DNA from 3 places in the Metabacillus litoralis genome. Region 2 is predicted to be linked to each of the others. Evidence: riboswitches for the same ligand, from Rfam matches in the RefSeq annotation. Region 2 holds a riboswitch; each other region holds the start of a gene.
The links. A riboswitch is a leader RNA that binds a small molecule or an ion and turns the genes downstream of it on or off. The one in region 2 is predicted to bind thiamine pyrophosphate.
Positions count from the first base shown of each region.

Region 1: another riboswitch for thiamine pyrophosphate. It lies ahead of thiC (phosphomethylpyrimidine synthase ThiC); the one in region 2 lies ahead of D9842_RS24715 (thiamine phosphate synthase).
Region 3: another riboswitch for thiamine pyrophosphate. It lies ahead of D9842_RS02040 (acetylornithine deacetylase); the one in region 2 lies ahead of D9842_RS24715 (thiamine phosphate synthase).

Region 1 covers NZ_CP033043.1:486,779-493,262, reverse strand. The annotation lists gene D9842_RS02270 (nucleotidyltransferase domain-containing protein) at 1-538, shown strand, start outside; gene D9842_RS02265 (Fur-regulated basic protein FbpA) at 593-778, opposite strand; gene D9842_RS02260 (hypothetical protein) at 952-1,224, shown strand; gene D9842_RS02255 (MerR family transcriptional regulator) at 1,456-1,794, shown strand; gene D9842_RS02250 (aspartyl-phosphate phosphatase Spo0E family protein) at 2,043-2,213, shown strand; gene D9842_RS02245 (MOSC domain-containing protein) at 2,307-2,957, shown strand; TPP riboswitch at 3,048-3,163, shown strand; gene thiC (phosphomethylpyrimidine synthase ThiC) at 3,295-5,052, shown strand; gene D9842_RS02235 (YmaF family protein) at 5,083-5,526, opposite strand; gene D9842_RS02230 (Ger(x)C family spore germination protein) at 5,597-6,484, opposite strand, start outside.
Region 2 covers NZ_CP033043.1:5,049,265-5,055,748, forward strand. The annotation lists gene mgtE (magnesium transporter) at 1-836, shown strand, start outside; gene D9842_RS24710 (monovalent cation:proton antiporter family protein) at 963-2,810, shown strand; TPP riboswitch at 2,896-3,004, shown strand; gene D9842_RS24715 (thiamine phosphate synthase) at 3,092-3,700, shown strand; gene thiO (glycine oxidase ThiO) at 3,684-4,802, shown strand; gene thiS (sulfur carrier protein ThiS) at 4,807-5,010, shown strand; gene D9842_RS24730 (thiazole synthase) at 5,015-5,782, shown strand; gene D9842_RS24735 (thiazole biosynthesis adenylyltransferase ThiF) at 5,782-6,484, shown strand, end outside.
Region 3 covers NZ_CP033043.1:449,034-455,517, reverse strand. The annotation lists gene D9842_RS02060 (ABC transporter substrate-binding protein) at 1-291, opposite strand, end outside; gene D9842_RS02055 (ABC transporter permease) at 288-1,040, opposite strand; gene D9842_RS02050 (ABC transporter ATP-binding protein) at 1,037-1,807, opposite strand; gene tenA (thiaminase II) at 1,800-2,474, opposite strand; gene D9842_RS02040 (acetylornithine deacetylase) at 2,513-3,805, opposite strand; TPP riboswitch at 3,945-4,044, opposite strand; gene D9842_RS02035 (bile acid:sodium symporter family protein) at 4,136-5,110, opposite strand; gene D9842_RS02030 (NUDIX hydrolase) at 5,208-5,825, opposite strand; gene D9842_RS02025 (CBO0543 family protein) at 5,848-6,372, opposite strand.

The DNA.
Region 1 (6,484 bases), 670 kb from region 2:
TGTTGGGTGGGATATAAAAAAAGCTCTGCAACTACTTTTGAAATCTAATCCAACATTGCTAGAGTGGATTTATTCTCCAGTCATCTATCATAATCACCCTTCTTTTAGAAAAGAAATAAGAAAACTATCCAAACTTTCTTTTTCCCCAGTTTCCGTTCTACATCACTATTTAAGCATGGCTAAAAGAAATCATCATTCTTTATTTGAAACGAATAAATCAAAAACAAAACTATATTTAAATGTAATAAAACCGATTGCATGCTGTATGTGGATTGTTAATCATAATGAGTTTCCGGAAATAGGGAAGGAATGGATCTTCGAGGAATGTTCAAAGGATCGTAGTGTACGGACTGAAATCAACAGATTAATCGATTGTAAAAAAAATGATCAACATGATTTTCATTCGGAAATTCTTGATGACTATATTCATTCCTCCCTAGAGAGTCTTGATCAAGTAAAAAAAGAATTCCAAACACTTAAGACCATATTACACGACCCATTTAATGAATTTTTTGTAACGCTCATACAAGAAAAATAAGCATTTATATGTATAGAGAGCTCTTGATCTATTAAGTGGAGCTCTCATCCCCTATCATCCCGCAGAATTCCCTTTTTTCTTTACATTCGGAACATTATGATAGAAATAATTATATTCATTTTTAAGTTCGGTTAGCGTCATCTTATTCATAACCTGACCATTATAAACACCAATTGCAAGTAGTTTTTGAGAGTAATAATTTCTTTGTTCCTCAAGTGCAGTTTGTAACATTTTGCTCATAGCACTCATCTCCATATTTAATAATTTTACATTTCTTACTTTACCTCAAAAATATTATGTGACGATTAATATAATGTTAAGATTTTCTTTCGAGTTATTAAGATTGTATTAATTTGATTAAATTCTTAAAAATTTGTCGAGAATAGTTTCAACACTTTAAGGAGTTGAAACTTGTGAAAATAAAGGTTATAGCAAAAAAGGCAGATCATTTGAGAACAACAGTTTTCTACCTTAACCAAGATGAACCGAAGGCTCAGCAATTATACATGGCAATCTTAAAAAACGAGAAAATTGATATTCTAACAATTTACAATTCTGAAACAAATCAGTATGAAGAGGTAACTTCAATATTTCCACTCACCTTTTTAAGCCTTCTTTCCCAACAAATCCTTATGCAGCTCAATAATGTGTTTCCTCACGGTTCCTATAAAGAATTCATAGGTTGAATATTTAATTTCTAATGAAACAGACAATACTCAGTATATTCTAACGATTTATAAATCCCTTGCGTTTATCCTATTTTATCCTCATCTAAAAGAAGATTCAGTTTCACTGTAAGTATTCCTAACACCTTTTTTATAACTCTATATTTTTATGTCAGATTTTCTAACAAAACAAAAGCCATTCCTTACATAACAGGATATACTTGTAAAAAGAATGTTTTAAGGGGTGGAGCAATGAATCACCAAGACCGCTCATACAAGGATAAAAAGGTAATCTCAATTGGGACTGTCAGTGAGTTGACTGGATTAACGTTGAGACAAATTAGATATTATGAAGAAAGAAAACTAATTGCTCCATATCGGAATGAACGAGGAACTAGAAAATATTCATTCTCTGATATTGAGACACTAATGGACATTGCAGATAAACGAGAGGACGGTGTACAAACAACTGAAATTTTAAAAGAAATGAGATTAAAAGAAAGACAACGTGAAAGTGAAGCTGATGTTAGAAAAAAAATGCTACAAGGTCAGTTGAATGCACAATTTAGGTTTGGGCGTGGCAGGAATTAATCATTATCGCTGCAGTGAGCACATCATCTATTGCTGCAGCGATAAATTTTAGCGCCCCTGAATAAACAAGCCAGCTGATATTTCCCCTATTCTCATATTCCACTTTGGTTAACCCCACTTTTTCCGTTCTTTTCAAAAAATTATACATAAAATAGCGTATTTCCCTATTTACAATTGGAAGAAATAACCGATAATAGATTTAATAGGACTTTTCACCACCTATATATGTAAATTGCGAGGTGTTCAGTGTGAAATCACTAGATGCAGTAATAGAAGAATACCGAAAAAGAATGTTTTCAATCGCCAAAGAAGATGGAATTAGTGCACAACGAACATTGGTTGCCAGTCAAAACTTAGATGAAATATTAAATATTGAAATGAATAAAAATAATCCTTTACCTGTTAATAAGAAAAAATAAATTTAGCTTTCTGTAAAATACACCATTTCATAAGGTTTTGGTGTATTTTTTTCTATTATTGACACAATGATAAATACATGAGGAAGTGATACTATGGATCAAAAAATTATTTGGCTTAGTAAAGGTAAACCATCTACACTTGAACATAAAGGAAAAGAATTTCGTTCAGGGATATGTAAAAGTCAAGTTGAAACACTAGAGGTTAAATCAAGCCATATTGTAGACGATGATGTAGCTAATCACGAGTACCACGGAGGGGCTGAACGTGTCATTTGTGTTTATCCCTACGAACATTATGAAATTTGGGAGAACCTTTACAAACAACCATTACCAAAGGCCGCTTTTGGAGAAAACCTAACCGTTTCAGGTATGAAAGAAACAGATGTATGTATAGGTGATATTTATCAAATTGGTGAAGCTGTAGTTCAAGTTTCACAAGGACGATTTCCTTGTTCAACGATTAACAAGTATACAAATATCAACACATTATTAAATAAGATCGTTGAACATGGTTACACGGGCTATTTCCTTCGTGTTTTAGAGGAAGGACAAATCTCGTCAAATTCAAGCATTAAACGGTTAAAAAAACATCCTAAAGAGATTTCAGTTGCAGCCATTCATAATACTTTTTTCCATCATAAAGATGATTTACCTCAAGTTGAAAAGATCTTATCTCTTAGTGAACTGTCTGAAGAATGGCATGTCCGTATGAAGAAGCTCCGTCGACAATTGATGAAAAAATAAGGGTACTTCAACTCCTCTTATTATTCAAAGAATTCTGTTGACTACATGGATAATTATGTTATGATTATAACTGATTTTAATTAAATTACCAATTTCTACTAGGGGAGTCCATTAGCTTGGACTGAGAGAGGAACGCGTTTGAAGTTCTTTGACCCTTCGAACCTGATCTGGATGATACCAGCGTAGGGAAGTAGCGACATTTGTAAAGGGATAAGCGCGCATCTTTTTACATTTTACCTACACCTATTGAACGGGTTCTGAATTTCAGAACCCGTTTTTATTTTTGCCTTCCGCTGATGTTTCAATCGATCACTTTCATTTTCAAGGAGGAGAAAGTATGAAGATTACAATTAAACAGCCATTTCCCGGAAGTAAAAAAGTTTATGTACAAGGCAGTAATTCTGACATTCAAGTTCCTGTAAGAGAAATTACTCAGAGTGTAACGAAGAATACATATGGCGAAGAAGTGAATCCACCTGTTCGAGTTTATGATACGAGTGGACCATACACTGATATAAGTGCTGAAATTGATATTCGAAAGGGATTACCAAGAGCGAGAGAAAAATGGATCCTTGATCGTAATGATGTTAAGCGATACGAAGGACGAGAAATTAAGCCCGAAGATAATGGATATAAAGCTTCTAGTAAACATTCAAACTTAGAGGTTTTTCCCTCTAATCAAATTCATCCATTGGTGGCAAAAGACGGTAAACGCGTAACACAGCTTTATTATGCTAGAAATGGGATTATAACACCCGAAATGGAGTATATTGCTATTCGAGAGCAGATGGACCCCGAATATGTACGTGAAGAAGTTGCATCAGGCCGGGCTATTATTCCAGCTAATATTAATCATCCCGAAACAGAACCAATGATTATAGGGAAAAACTTTCACGTTAAGATTAATGCTAATATCGGAAATTCTGCTGTTTCCTCTTCTATCGAAGAAGAAGTTGAAAAAATGACATGGGCAACTAGATGGGGAGCAGACACGATCATGGACCTTTCAACAGGGAAAAATATTCATACAACCCGTGAATGGATTATCCGAAATTCTCCTGTTCCTGTTGGTACTGTCCCTATTTATCAAGCACTGGAAAAAGTGAATGGAATTGCTGAAGATTTAACATGGGAAGTTTATCGTGACACGCTTATTGAACAGGCAGAACAGGGGGTAGACTATTTTACTATACATGCTGGAGTTCTTCTTAGATATATCCCGTTAACAGCTAAGCGGACCACTGGAATTGTATCTAGAGGTGGCTCCATTTTAGCGCAATGGTGTTTAGCTCATCACAAAGAAAATTTCTTATATACTCACTTCCATGATATCTGTGAAATTCTATCAAAATATGATATTTCCATTTCTTTAGGTGATGGATTAAGACCAGGCTCTATCGCCGATGCAAATGATGAAGCTCAATTTGCTGAGCTGGAGACTCTTGGTGAATTAACAGAGATCGCATGGAATTACGATGTTCAAGTGATGATTGAAGGCCCTGGTCATGTTCCAATGCATCTTATAAAAGAGAATGTTGAAAAGCAGCAGGAGATTTGTAAAGAAGCTCCATTTTACACGTTAGGTCCTTTAACTACTGATATTGCTCCAGGCTATGATCACATAACTTCTGCTATAGGTGCTGCGATGATTGGTTGGTTCGGAACAGCCATGCTTTGCTATGTAACACCAAAGGAGCATTTAGGTTTACCAAATAAAGAAGATGTTCGAGAAGGTGTAATTGCCTACAAAATTGCAGCACATGCTGCAGATTTAGCAAAAGGTCATCCTGGTGCTCAAAACAGAGATGATGCTCTTTCAAAGGCACGCTTCGAATTTAGGTGGCATGATCAGTTTAATCTTTCCTTAGATCCGGAAAGAGCAAGAGAATACCATGATGAGACATTACCTGCTGAAGGGGCAAAAACAGCTCACTTTTGTTCAATGTGCGGACCAAAATTTTGCTCTATGAGAATATCACATGACATTAGAGAATTGGGTAATGACTCAAGTAAACCTATGCATGAGTTGTTAACTGAAGGAATGAAAGAAAAGTCAAAAGAATTTATTGACGGTGGTTCAAAGATTTATAGATAAGCAAATAAAGAGGTGGGCTATCCCGCCTCTTTATTCTCTTATGCCATTATAGTCAATTAATTTAGTTGCCATGTCCGTATATGACATTCTCGCTAGCGGATCTTCTCCTACAATCCCATATGTTCTTCCTTTAAATCGGTGATCGTGTTTTGGACGTTCTCCCTCTCCATACAGCACACCACCATATTCTATATCGATCGGCTCGTCATAATTATAATAAGTTCGATCTTCAAATAAGTGATAATGACCTCCACCCGGCAATGGTATAGCAGGGCCTGTTTCACCATAAAATCGATGATAATGTTTATTGTTTAAAGACGTAATTCCTCTATATAAATGGCGGTGGCGATCAAAACTATTGCCATTTACTCCTCTTGTAAATCCGTCTATTATGTGAAAATGTTCCCGATATATTGTTGTGAAAGCTGAAAATCGATGAGCATGGTGTGGCTTATCCGCTCCAATTAATATCATAAAATCCCTCCGTCAAGCTACTTACTTTTTCATATGAAAGTTAACAGCTGATGGAAAGTTGTCTTTATCTTTATTCAGGATGACCCTCCTGATCATGTATAATGCCTACATTCTTCATATCCACTGATACCTTTACTTTAAATTGTGCATTAGGATATATTTCATCCCATTTCTCTACTTTATTAGATTCCTTTCCTGTTTTGGTTGCACGGTACCTTAGTCCAAAACCAAGTGGATCCACTTCTTCCTTTTGAAGCTTTTTTAGCAGGCTGTTAATTTGTTCTTCAACCTCAATTTTAACTGCTTTTTCATACTCATTAGCCTTAGCTTCATCTAAGGTTTCAAAAGCTTCTTCAACAATACCACTTAGTTGTACGTCATAAGAAATAACCGGTCGATTACTTTTTTCACTTTTTAGATCAAAGCTGGCCTTAATTTTATCTGTTGAAAAAAGAAAATAGGGTTTCTCCTCTTTTTCTACTTTAATATCGAACTTCGAAGCCCTATTTCTTAACATGTTAAAATATTTTGTTTCTTCTGCAGACAAAATTAAGACCTGTTTCATATCTGAAATAAGGCTTGTATTGTTAATTGAGAATGCTTCTTCTTCCGTTTTGATAATTGGTAAAAAAGGATCAATCCCTCTTTCTGTTTGTCTTCTCCTAAAATCAAATATATAGACAGACGTAACATATGGTGTTTCTGTTCCAACATTTCCAAAACTTAAAAATAATGCATTCGATGGAACTCGCTCACCAGAAGGTTTTGCTTCAAGAACTGATAGAGCAGTTGGACTTCCAACTGCTGTCCAGGCAATTGCTTGGATATCACGTCTACGATAAAACCAATCTAATATATTAGTTAAGTCATCTTCAACAACCTTTTCACCCAATACAATCATTTTTGTATGACTAAAATCTAACTCTTTTTCTACTTTTGACTTAATAATTCTTACCGC
Region 2 (6,484 bases):
TTGTGAATGAAGATGAAAAGCTTGCTGGTGTTATTTCGTTAAGAGATTTAATTATTAGTGAACCTGACACGATGATTTCAGACATTATGAATGAACGTGTTTACTCGGTAAGTGTCGCGGAAGATCAAGAAGAAGTTGCAAGAAAAATGAAAGACTATAACTTCCTTGCGCTCCCAGTCGTTGATTTTCAAGGACATCTGCTAGGAATTATCACTGTTGATGATATCGTCGATGTTATTGAAGAAGAAGCAAGTGATGACTATTCGAAGCTTGCTGCGGTATCTGACGTTGACTCCACTGATAGAGGGCCGTTTTCGGCTGCCAAAAAAAGGTTGCCGTGGTTAATTATATTATTATTTCTTGGAATGTTTACAGCAAGTTTAATTGGTCGATTTGAAGCAACATTAGAGAAGGTTGCCATTTTAGCCGTGTTTATCCCTTTAATTGCCGGTATGGCAGGAAACACAGGAACACAGGCTTTAGCCGTTGCTGTTAGAAGAATTTCACTCGGTGATACTGAAGATCAAAATCTTAGTAAGATGATTGTTCGGGAGGCAGGTACAGGTTTAATAACAGGGGCAATTTGTGGTGTTGTTGTGACTGTTGTTGTTTTTGTATGGCAAGGTGACTTATTTCTAGGTGCACTAGTAGGGATCTCAATATTGGCTACACTAACTGTAGCGACGATTTCTGGTGCCTTTATTCCATTAATTATGCATAAATTGAAGGTGGATCCGGCTGTTGCATCTGGTCCTTTTATTACAACTATAAATGATATTATTAGTATTTTAATTTATTTTGGTATGGCGACTTTGTTTATGCAATATTTAATTTAACTAGATTCCAGCTTAGAGCATATTGTTACAAGTTATGTTCTAGGTTTTATATGATAGAAGATATACATTCTTCACTAGATATTTTACCTTTTAATGTTAATGAATTTAAGATAAAGGAGGGATACGATGCATGGAGCATCTGTAACTTCATTAGTTATTGTTATTCTCGCAGCATTTCTAACCCCTATTTTACTACATCGATTAAAGCTAAACTTTATGCCAGTCGTCGTAGCCGAAATTATCGTTGGGTTAATTATTGGAAAAAGTGGTTTTGATGTTGTCCACCAGGATATGTGGCTTGAGACATTATCAATGCTTGGATTTATTTTCTTAATGTTTCTTAGTGGTCTTGAAATAGACTTTACAGCTTTTGCGGGAGGAAAGAAAAAGGAAAAGCTTCCTTCTGGTAAAGATGCACCTAATGCGTTTTTCGTATCACTCATCATATTTGTTGGGATTTTTGCTCTATCCTTATTATTATCCTACATCTTTGTATGGATCGGGTTAATGGACAACGCGTTTTTAATGACCTTAATTATTTCGACTATTTCTCTAGGAGTAGTAGTGCCTACATTAAAAGATGCAGGAATTATGAAGTCGAATATTGGTCAAATTATTTTACTTGTGGCTGTTATCGCCGACTTAGTCACAATGGTGCTTCTTGCTGTTTTTGCTTCCATTTATGGTGGTGGAGACAACAATACATGGTTGTTATTAGTTCTATTTGGAGCTGGTGTTGGGCTCTATTTCTTAGGAAAAACATTTATGAATCGTTCATTCATCGAAACAATGTCAAAAGGGACGATTCAAATTGGGACACGAGCTGTTTTTACGTTAATTATTTTATTAGTGGCGATTTCCGAAACAATTGGTGCCGAAAATATTTTAGGAGCCTTTTTAGCAGGTGTGCTAGTTTCGCTATTATCTCCTAACAAAGAAATGGTTCAAAAGCTTGATTCTTTCGGATATGGATTTCTTATTCCGATTTTCTTTGTAATGGTTGGAGTTGAATTAGATATTTGGGCTTTGTTTAAAGATCCAAAAATCTTCCTGCTTATTCCATTATTATTTATCGCACTTCTGATTTCTAAGATTTTACCTGTTTATTATTTGAAAAGATGGTACGATGGCAAAACAACACTTGCAGCTGGTTTTCTCTTAACATCTACGCTTTCTCTTGTCATTGCTGCTGCAACGATTGGGGAAAGAATGGAGATTATCACAGCTGAAATGTCAGGTGCGCTTATTTTAGTTGCAGTAATTACGAGTATCGTAACTCCGATTTTCTTTAAAAAGCTTTTTCCAAAAAGCGAAGGAAAATCAACCAAAATCAAGGTTGCCTTTATTGGTGCCAATCAAATGTCACTGCCTGTTACAAGAGAGCTAAACCAAGATCTTTATGAAACAACGGTTTATCATATTCAACAAGATAAAATTGATAAACAAATCTCTGAATCATTGTTTGAGATTAGAGAAATTGATGATTTTCAGGTTGAAACATTAAAAGATCGAAACGCATTTGATGTAGACTTAATCGTTGTAGCTACTGGTGATGAACAACGAAATGCCGATATTGCCTTATTTGCAAAAAAAGAGCAAGTTGATCGAGTGATTGCTAGTGTGGCATCACCTGATTTAGCAAGTCAATTAAAGGATGAGGGTATTGATATTTTCTCTACACTTCTTTCAACAAAAACGATGCTTCGTGCTTTAATTGAAGCACCAAGTGTTATGAGAATCTTAACAAATCAGGAAACAACTCTATATCAAATTAACTTAAATAATGCAAAATACGATAACATCCTGCTACGAAACTTTCCGTTTACAGGAGACATTATTTTTGTCCGTATTTTCAGAGGCAAAGATTCGATTGTCCCACATGGAGATACAGACCTGAAATTAGGAGATCGTCTAATTGTGACGGGTTCTAGAGAATATGTAAATGAACTTAAACATGAGTTGGAATTAATATAATTTTATCAATTAAAAAACATCAGGGTATCTTACTCTTGAAAGTTTCCAAACATTTGGTATGATAGAAATAAGTAAATACGAGAGAAACAACCGCTAGGGGAGCCTTAAATAGAGGCTGAGATTAAAGTGTGACTTTAAGACCCTTATAACCTGATCTGGATGATACCAGCGTAGGGAAGTGGATACATCATGGTTTTTTGTGTATGTAAACCACTTTCCTATAGGAAAGTGGTTTTTTGCGTCCTATAAAACTTTACTATTTAAGAATCAAGGTGAAAAAAGTGGAATTTCATGTCATTACAGATGGCAAGCAAACGGTAAATGAATTAACAGTGAAACTTACGATGCTCCATCAAGATGTGGATTATATTCATATCCGGGAAAAACAGAAAACGGCTTCAGACATCATGTTACTTGTGTCAAATTTGCTTCAGCGGGGTGTACCGAAGGAAAAACTTGTGATCAATGATCGACTTGATGTTGCTTTATTACATAATATTCCTAATGTTCATTTACCAGGTCACGGCCTTCCTGTTGAGGTAGTAAGAGCTTTTGATTCGCACGTAAGAATTGGACGGTCTGTCCATTCGCTAGAAGAAGCTTTACGATGTGAAGAAGCGGGGGCTGATTACTTGTTATTTGGTCACATCTTTGAAACAAATTCAAAAGCAGCATTACCTCCAAGAGGTGTAGAACAATTAGCTGAAATTTGTGAGCACATGACAATTCCAGTTATTGCGATAGGAGGCATTACTCCTAGCACAATTAAGTTGCTTAAAAACGTAAGTGTTCATGGTGTTGCTGTTATGTCCTATGTTATAGCGAGCAGTGATCCAATTGCAGCTTTAACCAATTTAAAAGAGGGGGGTTACCATGCAAAAACAATATGATGTTGGAATTGTTGGCGGCGGTATAATTGGGCAGTCAATTGCCTATCAGCTTGCAAAAGAGGGAATCTCCGTTCTTGTATTAGATAGCCATAAAGGTGGTACAGGTGCAACATGTGCAGCTGCTGGAATGCTTGGGGCAAATTCCGAATTGGAAAATAATGATGCTTTTTTTCAGTTTGCGAAGGAAAGTCAAAGACACTATCACATCTTACGTGATGAGCTGTCAGAATTATCACAGATTAATATTCAACTAGTTGATAAAGGCATGTATAAGCTAGCAATGACAGAAAATGAAGCGAGAGTTTTGAAGAAAGCTGTAGAAGACTATCAAACTTTAGAATGGCACACGAAAGAAACAGTTTTACAAGGTGAACCACATGTGTCTGATTCGATCGTAGGAGCGCTTTATATTCCTGAAGATGGCCACGTTTCTCCTACACATGTATGTGCGGCTTTCACGAAATCTGCTAGCTTACTAGGAGCTACATTTAAAGAAAATACACCCGTTCATTCTATTAAGAAAACAGCTACAAATCAGTATACGTTATCAACACCACAAGGGGATTATCTTTGTAGCAAAGTAGTTATCGCAAATGGAGTATGGAGTGGACACTTTTTTAAACAATTAGGACTTGAGGTCAATATGAGGCCGGTTAAGGGTGAATGTCTTTCCGTTCAAGGGGATCATTTAGATCTCGAAAAGACTCTTTTCTATGACCATTGTTATATCGTTCCAAAGGGTGATGGAAGGTTTGTTGTAGGAGCCACAATGATTGAGGATGATTGGAGTACAACACCATCACTTGGAGGAATTCAGTCACTGATTGAAAAAGTGACGCCGATGATGCCAAGTATTACATCCGCTAAGCTGCTCGATACTTGGGCTGGGTTAAGGCCACAATCTGATGATGGAAAGCCATATATTGGACAGCATCCTGAGGATGAGAACATCTACTTTGCAACAGGACATTACCGAAATGGAATTCTGCTTGCTCCTAAAACAGGAACAATGGTCAGAGATCTTATTTTAAAAAGAAAACAAAACGAAGAGTATATTCATGCTTTTTCTTTAACGAGAAAGCTTACTCAAACAACGAGGTGATTTCATGAGCATTAAATTAAATGGTGAACAGGTTGAATTAAATCAAGAAGTTAAAACAATTCAGCATCTACTGGCGTTTTACAAGCTGGAAGATCGTCTTGTTATTGTTGAGCATAACCGCGAGATTGTTTTAAAAGATCAATATGAAAACACAATCATTTCAAATGGTGATGAAATTGAGTTAGTTCATTTTGTAGGAGGAGGATGATTTTATGTTAAAAATTGCAGATAAAACATTTCAATCAAGATTATTATTAGGTACAGGAAAATACCCTTCATTTGACATTCAAAAGGAAGCAGTTGCCCAATCAGAAGCGGAGATCTTAACGTTTGCGGTGCGCCGAATGAATATTTTCGAAGAATCACAACCTAATTTTTTAGAGCAATTAGATGTTTCAAAATATACACTGCTACCAAATACAGCAGGAGCTAAAACAGCTGAAGAAGCAGTAAGAATTGCGAAACTAGCAAAAGCATCAGGCTTATGTGACATGATTAAGGTTGAGGTTATTGGCTGTGATCGTTCATTATTACCAGACCCAGTTGAAACGTTAAAAGCAAGTGAAATGCTTTTAGAAGAGGGCTTTATCGTTTTACCATACACATCAGATGATGTTGTGCTTGCTAGAAGATTAGAAGAGTTAGGTGTTCATGCTATTATGCCGGGAGCATCTCCAATTGGCTCTGGTCAGGGACTTCTAAATCCTCTTAATCTATCATTTATTATTGAGCAATCTAAAGTGCCCGTCATTATTGACGCGGGAATTGGTTCACCAGCGGATGCGGCATTAGCAATGGAGCTTGGTGCAGATGGTGTTCTATTAAATACAGCTGTGTCGGCTGCTAAAGATCCTGTGAAAATGGCTGTTGCGATGAAGTTAGCGATTGAAGCTGGAAGACTAGGGTATGAAGCTGGTAGAATAGCTAAAAAAGACTATGCTATTGCAAGTAGTCCAACAGAAGGAATGATTACGACTTAATGGAACGCTATTCTAGACAAATGCTATTTACTCCAATTGGAGAAAAGGGTCAAGATAACATACGAAAAAAACATGTATTGATTGTTGGAGCAGGTGCTTTAGGTACGGCTAGCGCTGAAATGATTGCACGTGCGGGCATTGGAACATTAACAATTGTTGACCGGGATTATGTTGAATGGAGCAATTTGCAAAGACAGCAGCTTTATATAGAAGATGATGCGATCAATCGCATTCCTAAAGCTGTTGCAGCAAAGCAGCATCTTGAAAAGATAAATTCAGAAGTAGAAGTTTTATCGTATGTAGAAGATGTTACCTCTGCAAATATTGAGGAATTTGCTGAAGGTGTAGATGTGATCATAGATGCGACGGATAATTTTGAAACAAGATTATTGATTAATGATCTTTCAATAAAAAATAATATTCCATGGATTTACGGTGGCTGCGTGGGAAGCTATGGTTTATCGTTCACCATTATTCCTAGTGAAACACCGTGTTTACATTGCTTATTAAAGCATATCCCGTTTGATGGAATGACATGTGACACAGTCGGGGTGATCTCACCAATTGTAAGTATGGTTGCTTCACATCAAACAGCAGAAGCACTTAAAATTCTCGTAGGAGATATGGAAAACATGCGAGGTAAGCTTGTATCATTTGATTTATGGAAAAACCAATATTCTTCAATTAATATGGATCGACTGA
Region 3 (6,484 bases), 630 kb from region 2:
TTGATACGATATGCCAAGCGTAATTTTCCCTGCAGCAGCCAAGTTGATCGGATCTGTTGGATTAGCAGGAAATTGAATATCAACATTTAATCCTTCTTCTTCAAAGTATCCTTTTTCCTTTGCAATATATAAAAAGCTATGTACAGCATTAGGATACCAATCAAGCATAATACTTACATCCTTTAGATCTTTCGCTTCTTCATTTGCTTCTGTTGATGCGCTATTGTTAGCACCACAAGCTGTAAGTACTCCTAATACTAAACATAAGAACATTAATAATAACTTCTTCATTCTGTTTTCCTCCATTTTAATGTTTTTTTCTCTAATGAGCTTACAATGACAAATAAAAAAATTCCGACTGCAGATAAAATAATAATTGGCGCAAAAACCCCTGCTCCATCGAACTGAGTCATCATTCGTCTACTAAAATACCCCAACCCAGCTTGAGCACCGATCCATTCTCCAATTGCAGCACCAATCACACTTAACGTTACAGCCACTTTCAATCCAGAGAAAAAGTAAGATGCGCTTCCCGGTACTTGCAGCTTAAAGAAAATGTCTTTTTTTGTTGCTCCCATAGTTCGCAAAAGATCTTTATATTCCTTAGTTGTTGCACGTAGGCCATCATACGTATTTACTGTTATCGGAAAAAAAGTAATAAGCACCGTAACGACAACCTTACTCCATATCGTATAGCCAAACCATAAAACAAAAATCGGTGCCAATGCGATAATTGGAATTGTTTGTGACGATATAATAAGAGGATAGAAGGTTTTTTCTACTGTTTTATTTATGCTCATCCATACAGCAAGCCCCACCCCAAATAGAATAGAAAGGGAGAGTCCAATCAAGATAATTAGAAATGTAGCAGGTAAGTGTTCTAAAAACAAAGGTACTCTTAATTCCCATATCTTTAATACAACATCTGTTGGTGTTGGCAAAATGAATTTCATGTCTAAAAGCCTTGCACCAATTTCCCAAACAATGAGAAGTAAGATCGTTAGTGTGCTAGAAGCACCATATTTTTTAAAAACTCTCATGTTTTCATCCTCGTTCGTAAATCTTCAAGCAACTCATCTTTTAAAGAGATTACCTCTGGCCGGTTTAAATCTTTCAATGTTCTAGGACGCTCTAGTGGAACAATTATTTCTTTTAAGGTCGTTGCAGGTGTTTCTGTAAATAGAAGAATCCGGTCAGATAAAAATAATGCTTCATTAACATCATGAGTGATGAATACAATCGTTTCTTTTCTTTTTTGCCATTGTGAGAGTAGCCATTCCTGTAAAGATAACCTAGTGATCGCATCTAAAGCACTAAACGGTTCATCCAAAAGGAGGATTTTTGATCCGCTTACTATTGTTCTTAAAAACGAGACCCTCTGCCGCATTCCTCCAGATAATTCACCTGGATAGAAATTCTCTACACCCTTCAACCCAAACTCCTCCAATAACTCGATAACATTTTGAAGGGCCACGTGTTTTTTTACTCCTTTTATCTCTAATGGAAGTAATGCATTTTCCATAATTGTCCGCCACGGTAAAAGCAAATCCTGCTGCGGCATATACCCGACTTGACCAAGTCGACTTATAGCTAGTCGATTTCTCAGGAAAATCTCTCCCTCTGAAGGCTGCTCCAACCCTGTTATTAGCTTAAATAATGTACTTTTCCCAGAGCCACTTGGTCCAATAATGCTAATAAATTCTCCTTCACGAATATGTAGATTCATATTTTTCAAGATTGGTGTTCCATTAGAGTGCTCCCCATATCGAAAGGTTATATTTTTAAATTCAAGAGCTACATTATTCATTTGTAGGCCACATCATTTCATGATAGGCCATATCCCAGAACATGTATTCAAATCTAGTAGTATTAAGGAAGATTTCTTCTAGTTTCACTAATTCTGACTCTGGCTTACCATCTGAGAGCTCATCTATTAACTCAATACACCATGTAGCTAATTGACCAAATTCATCAGATGAATACATCGAAATCCATTCTCCATAAAATTCATGTTCGCTTGCTCCTTCAATTTTCTTTAATTCTTTACCAATCTCCCAATAACTCCACATACATGGGAGTAAAGCGGATACCAATTCGGCAAGTGTTCCATTTTGGCTTACATGAAGCATGTAATGAGTATAAGCCAGAGTTGTTGGAGAAGGTTTAGCTTCTTCAAGCTCTTCTGTAGTAATACCAAATTTCTTTGCATATTGACGATGTAACTCCATCTCTTCATTTAAAGTAGAATTCAGTAACGCTGCAAATTTCCCCATTGTGTGTAAATCTGTAGCTTTTACAGCACCTAAGGCAAATACTTTTGCATATTCAATTAAATACAAATAATCCTGTATCATGTAAAACCGAAATTTATCTTTTTCAAGAGTCCCATTCCCCATTCCTTTAACGAATGGATGATTATGATTACTTTCCCAGATTGGTAGAACCTTTTGGTATAGCCTTTGACTAAATTTCATTGCATTTCCCCTACTTCCTATTAGTTAAAGTGTACTAACTACTCGACAGATTGTTCACTTTTCTTAGAATGGCACCATTCATAGATGAAAGCTAAAATAACCTTTGTATACTCAACAAGTTCTTGAATGGAGAGTTGTTCGTTTACTGCATGTGCATGTTGTAATTTTCCTGGTCCATAAATGACAGTTGGTATGCCTGCATCTCCTAGCCATCCTCCATCGGTTACGGTTGGAGAAACATCAACAATAGCTTGTGTAGATAGAATGTGTTCGTGGGTTTGGGATAATACTTTCACACCTGGATGATTTGGATCCACCTCCAATGAAGGAAAAATCTCCCCCCGGTCAACGATCATTGATTTTCCTCCCCATACAAATGTTGGAGGATTTTCCCTTAGCCAAGGATCTGCATGAGCAACATGAAGAATATGCTCTTCTATTTCTTTTATAATCTGCTCATGTGTTTCATTTGGATAATAATGAACAGTTATCCACAAACGACATTCATCAGCAATAAATGCTGCGTGCCTTCCCCCTTCGATTACGGCTGGATTGATCGTGTTTGTGCCAGGAGGATATCCAGGGTAGCTTTTGGAAACTGCCCAATGTCTTTCAAGATCCTGCAAGCCATGAATAATGTTTGTCATTTTTTCAATAGCACTAGCAGCAAAAAGTTTCCCTCCGGCATGTATCATTTGCCTTCTAGTTGCATCATGATACGTTTGATCACTTTTTACAGTGATCCAACCAGTAATCACACCACCTTGTCCTTGAATATGTAAATCACTTGTATCCACCACCACAGCAAAGTCTGCTTTATAACCCTTTTTACAGCATTCAAGAGTCCCGGCTTCTCCAACTTCTTCACCAATGACAGATTGTAAAGTCAAATCACCAGGAAGCCTTATACCATGTTCATGTAATAACTGGATGGCAAACAATGCACCAGCTAATCCACCCTTCATATCAGCTGCACCACGCCCGATAATCACATCATCTTTCACAATAGGAACAAACGGATCAACATCCCACTTTTCATCCTCACTTACTTCAGCTACATCCATATGTCCATTAATAATCAAGCTGTTATATAAGTTAGGTTCGTTCCCTTTTAACACTCCAACAACATTAGGGTCGTTTGGATACACATCCCACATATCAATGGAAAAACCTTTTTCTTCTAAAAACTCTGCAATAAATTGCTGTGCTTCTTTCGTGTTTCTAGCTGGTGGTGCAGGTGTTTTATATTCAATCAATCTTTTTAGTAAGGAAACCAAATCCTCCTTACGTTCCTCAACGATATTAATTAGCCGTTCTATTTGATTCGACAATGTTTTTCCCTCCTTTTTTTTAAAAGTACAGTAAAAGAAAAAACCACTTCTTTTTTAAGAAAAGAAGTGGTTTGAATCGCACACCGGTATATAAATTAGTTACCATATACTAATTATTACCGAATTGCGTTAAAGTCTTTATATTCAAACACCTCTTCCCTCCGCTAGTATTATCTAGATCAGGTATTAAGGGTCAAGGCGTTGGCCTCTCTCAGCTAAAAGCTCCCCTAGTGGTGAAATCTATCATATTATGAAATTAGTAAGTCACATTATTTTTAACACACTCAGATATATTTGGCAACATCTTCTTATCAAAATACACAAGTTCAATTATTGTGAAACGGAAATTGTCCCCTCAATTTGTTGCTTTTGTTTTTGATCAAAAAGATGAAATAAAAGACCAAAAATTGATGCAAGCACTTGTTGAAACAACATTCCCAGAACAACAGGCACAGCTACAGCTGCAGGAAAATATTGAACAGCGATTACTGCCCCTGCACTAATATTCCTCATTCCACCTGTAAACATCATGACTACTTTTGTTTCGCGGTCTCTTTTAAACAGAATTGACAGCATCCATGCTAAGAAATATCCAAAAGAAGCAAGAATCAAAACTGTAATAGCAATAATAACCAATTTTAAACTAAACTGTTTAAGATAGGGAGAAATAACAGCTCCATTCATCATCACAACGCAAGCAAGTGCAATTTTTGAAAACGGGGCAAGAGTTTTCCCTGCTTTAACACTTTTCCCCTTTGTCATAAAATTTGTAAATATCCCTAAAATAGAAGGAATAACAACCATAAATAACAACCCATACATTATATCCATTGTATTTATTTGAATTTTTTGACCAACTAGAAAAGATAAAGTAAACGGAACAAGGAACGGTGACAACAATGTGTCAAACAAAATAATGGATAATGCTAAGCCTATATTTCCCTTATAGATTGTTACCCATATAAAACTGGTAATTCCTGTGGGAATAACGCTAGCTAACACTAATCCTGTCATTGTTAAATGATCATTTACAAAAAATGCGTGTCCTATTGTCCATGCAAGAAGCGGCATAATAATATGCAACAGCATTAAGATAATGAATAATGGCAGTGGCTTTTTTAATGCTCCTGTTAAAGAAGTAAAAGTGGAGCTCAGGCTGCCTGAAAAAGTCATAAACGCAAATAGCCACGGTATTAAAAATGTAAGAGGTAAAAGATTTTCAGCAAGCATCACCCCTATCATCACGCTTATTGGCGTGATGATTGGCATCCATTTTTCCAGCTGCCGATTAACTGTTTGAAGCATGAATCATTCTCCTAATCTATTTGGATAAAAACTATGTATATGACATTGTAACAGAATTAAGAAGAATGAGTATCAGAAAAGTACTTAATTAAGTAAACTATTTGCTCTTTATTTTTTCTACTACCTCTTTTATATAAGAATCCTGATGAGGAACAAAGTCTTGTTTCGTTAAAAATGTCTCTAGCTTCCTTTGTACTTTATGTTCATTTTCCAGAAAGCCCTCTACCCTAATTTTTTCGATTTCTCCAAACCACAGTTTTTCAAATTCAAGTAATTCAGCTCTTACAACACCTGAAACCTCATCTTGTTGGAGATTGAACTGGTCATCACGATAACCAGTATTATATAAAAACACATGACAGAACTCACGATCTGTAAATTGATTTGCCTCCAGACAATCCTTAACGATACCAAGAGAAAGAAGATCTTCAAACATTAGCTGTATCCCAAGTTCTTCTCTAACCTCTCTTACTCCATCTTGTACCGTTTCATTAGCCAAAATGTGACCCGCAGCTGTTATATCATATAGGGATGGGTAATCCGCTTTATCATCTGATCGTTTTTGAAAATAAAGATACTGTACTCCCTTTTCCTCACGTACAAACCAGCAATGAAATGTTTCATGCCATAATCCTTGCACATGAACTCTCTGTCGTGTTTCAATTCCCCGCCTATGTCCAAATTCATCAAAATAGGCTAACATTTCTGTTGTCATGATAAAATCTCCTTTTCATGTTTTAACGAAAAACAGATGACGGTACACCAAAAAACGTCCATAAAAACAAAAGAAAAACAAATGAAAGGATCCAAGTTATAAATGGACGATAACGATGCAATGCCAATAGAGAAAACATAGCACAATTGAACAATACTGACCACCATTCATTCCATCCATTATAATGATATATTCCTCCAAAGGAATGTGTTAAAAGCTCATTTGCTGTATAAATTAAAATCCAAACCCCAATATAGGTAAACTGTTTTAAGCACTCAATTGGAAAATTTCTTAAATACCAAAGAATTGTACATGGATATTTGATAAACATGATAAATAAAGAAATATGGGTACCTGTAATTCCTAATTTTTCATCAAAAGGAATGGGATTAAACTTCCATAATGGAAAATAATCATAAAATAAAAAATGATATAACAAGTCACCAATGATAAAAAATAAGATAGTTGGATAATATTCTCTCCAATTTTTCCAATCTCCCCACTTCCATGCAGCAAATAAATACAGAAACCCATAAACAAAATTCATTATATTTCTCCAGTATTTTCTTTTTTTACCTATAACTCTCCGTTTCAATTATTCTGTTCATTTCGGCACAATCGATACCTTATATTCCCATTTATATATAGCTATGATATAA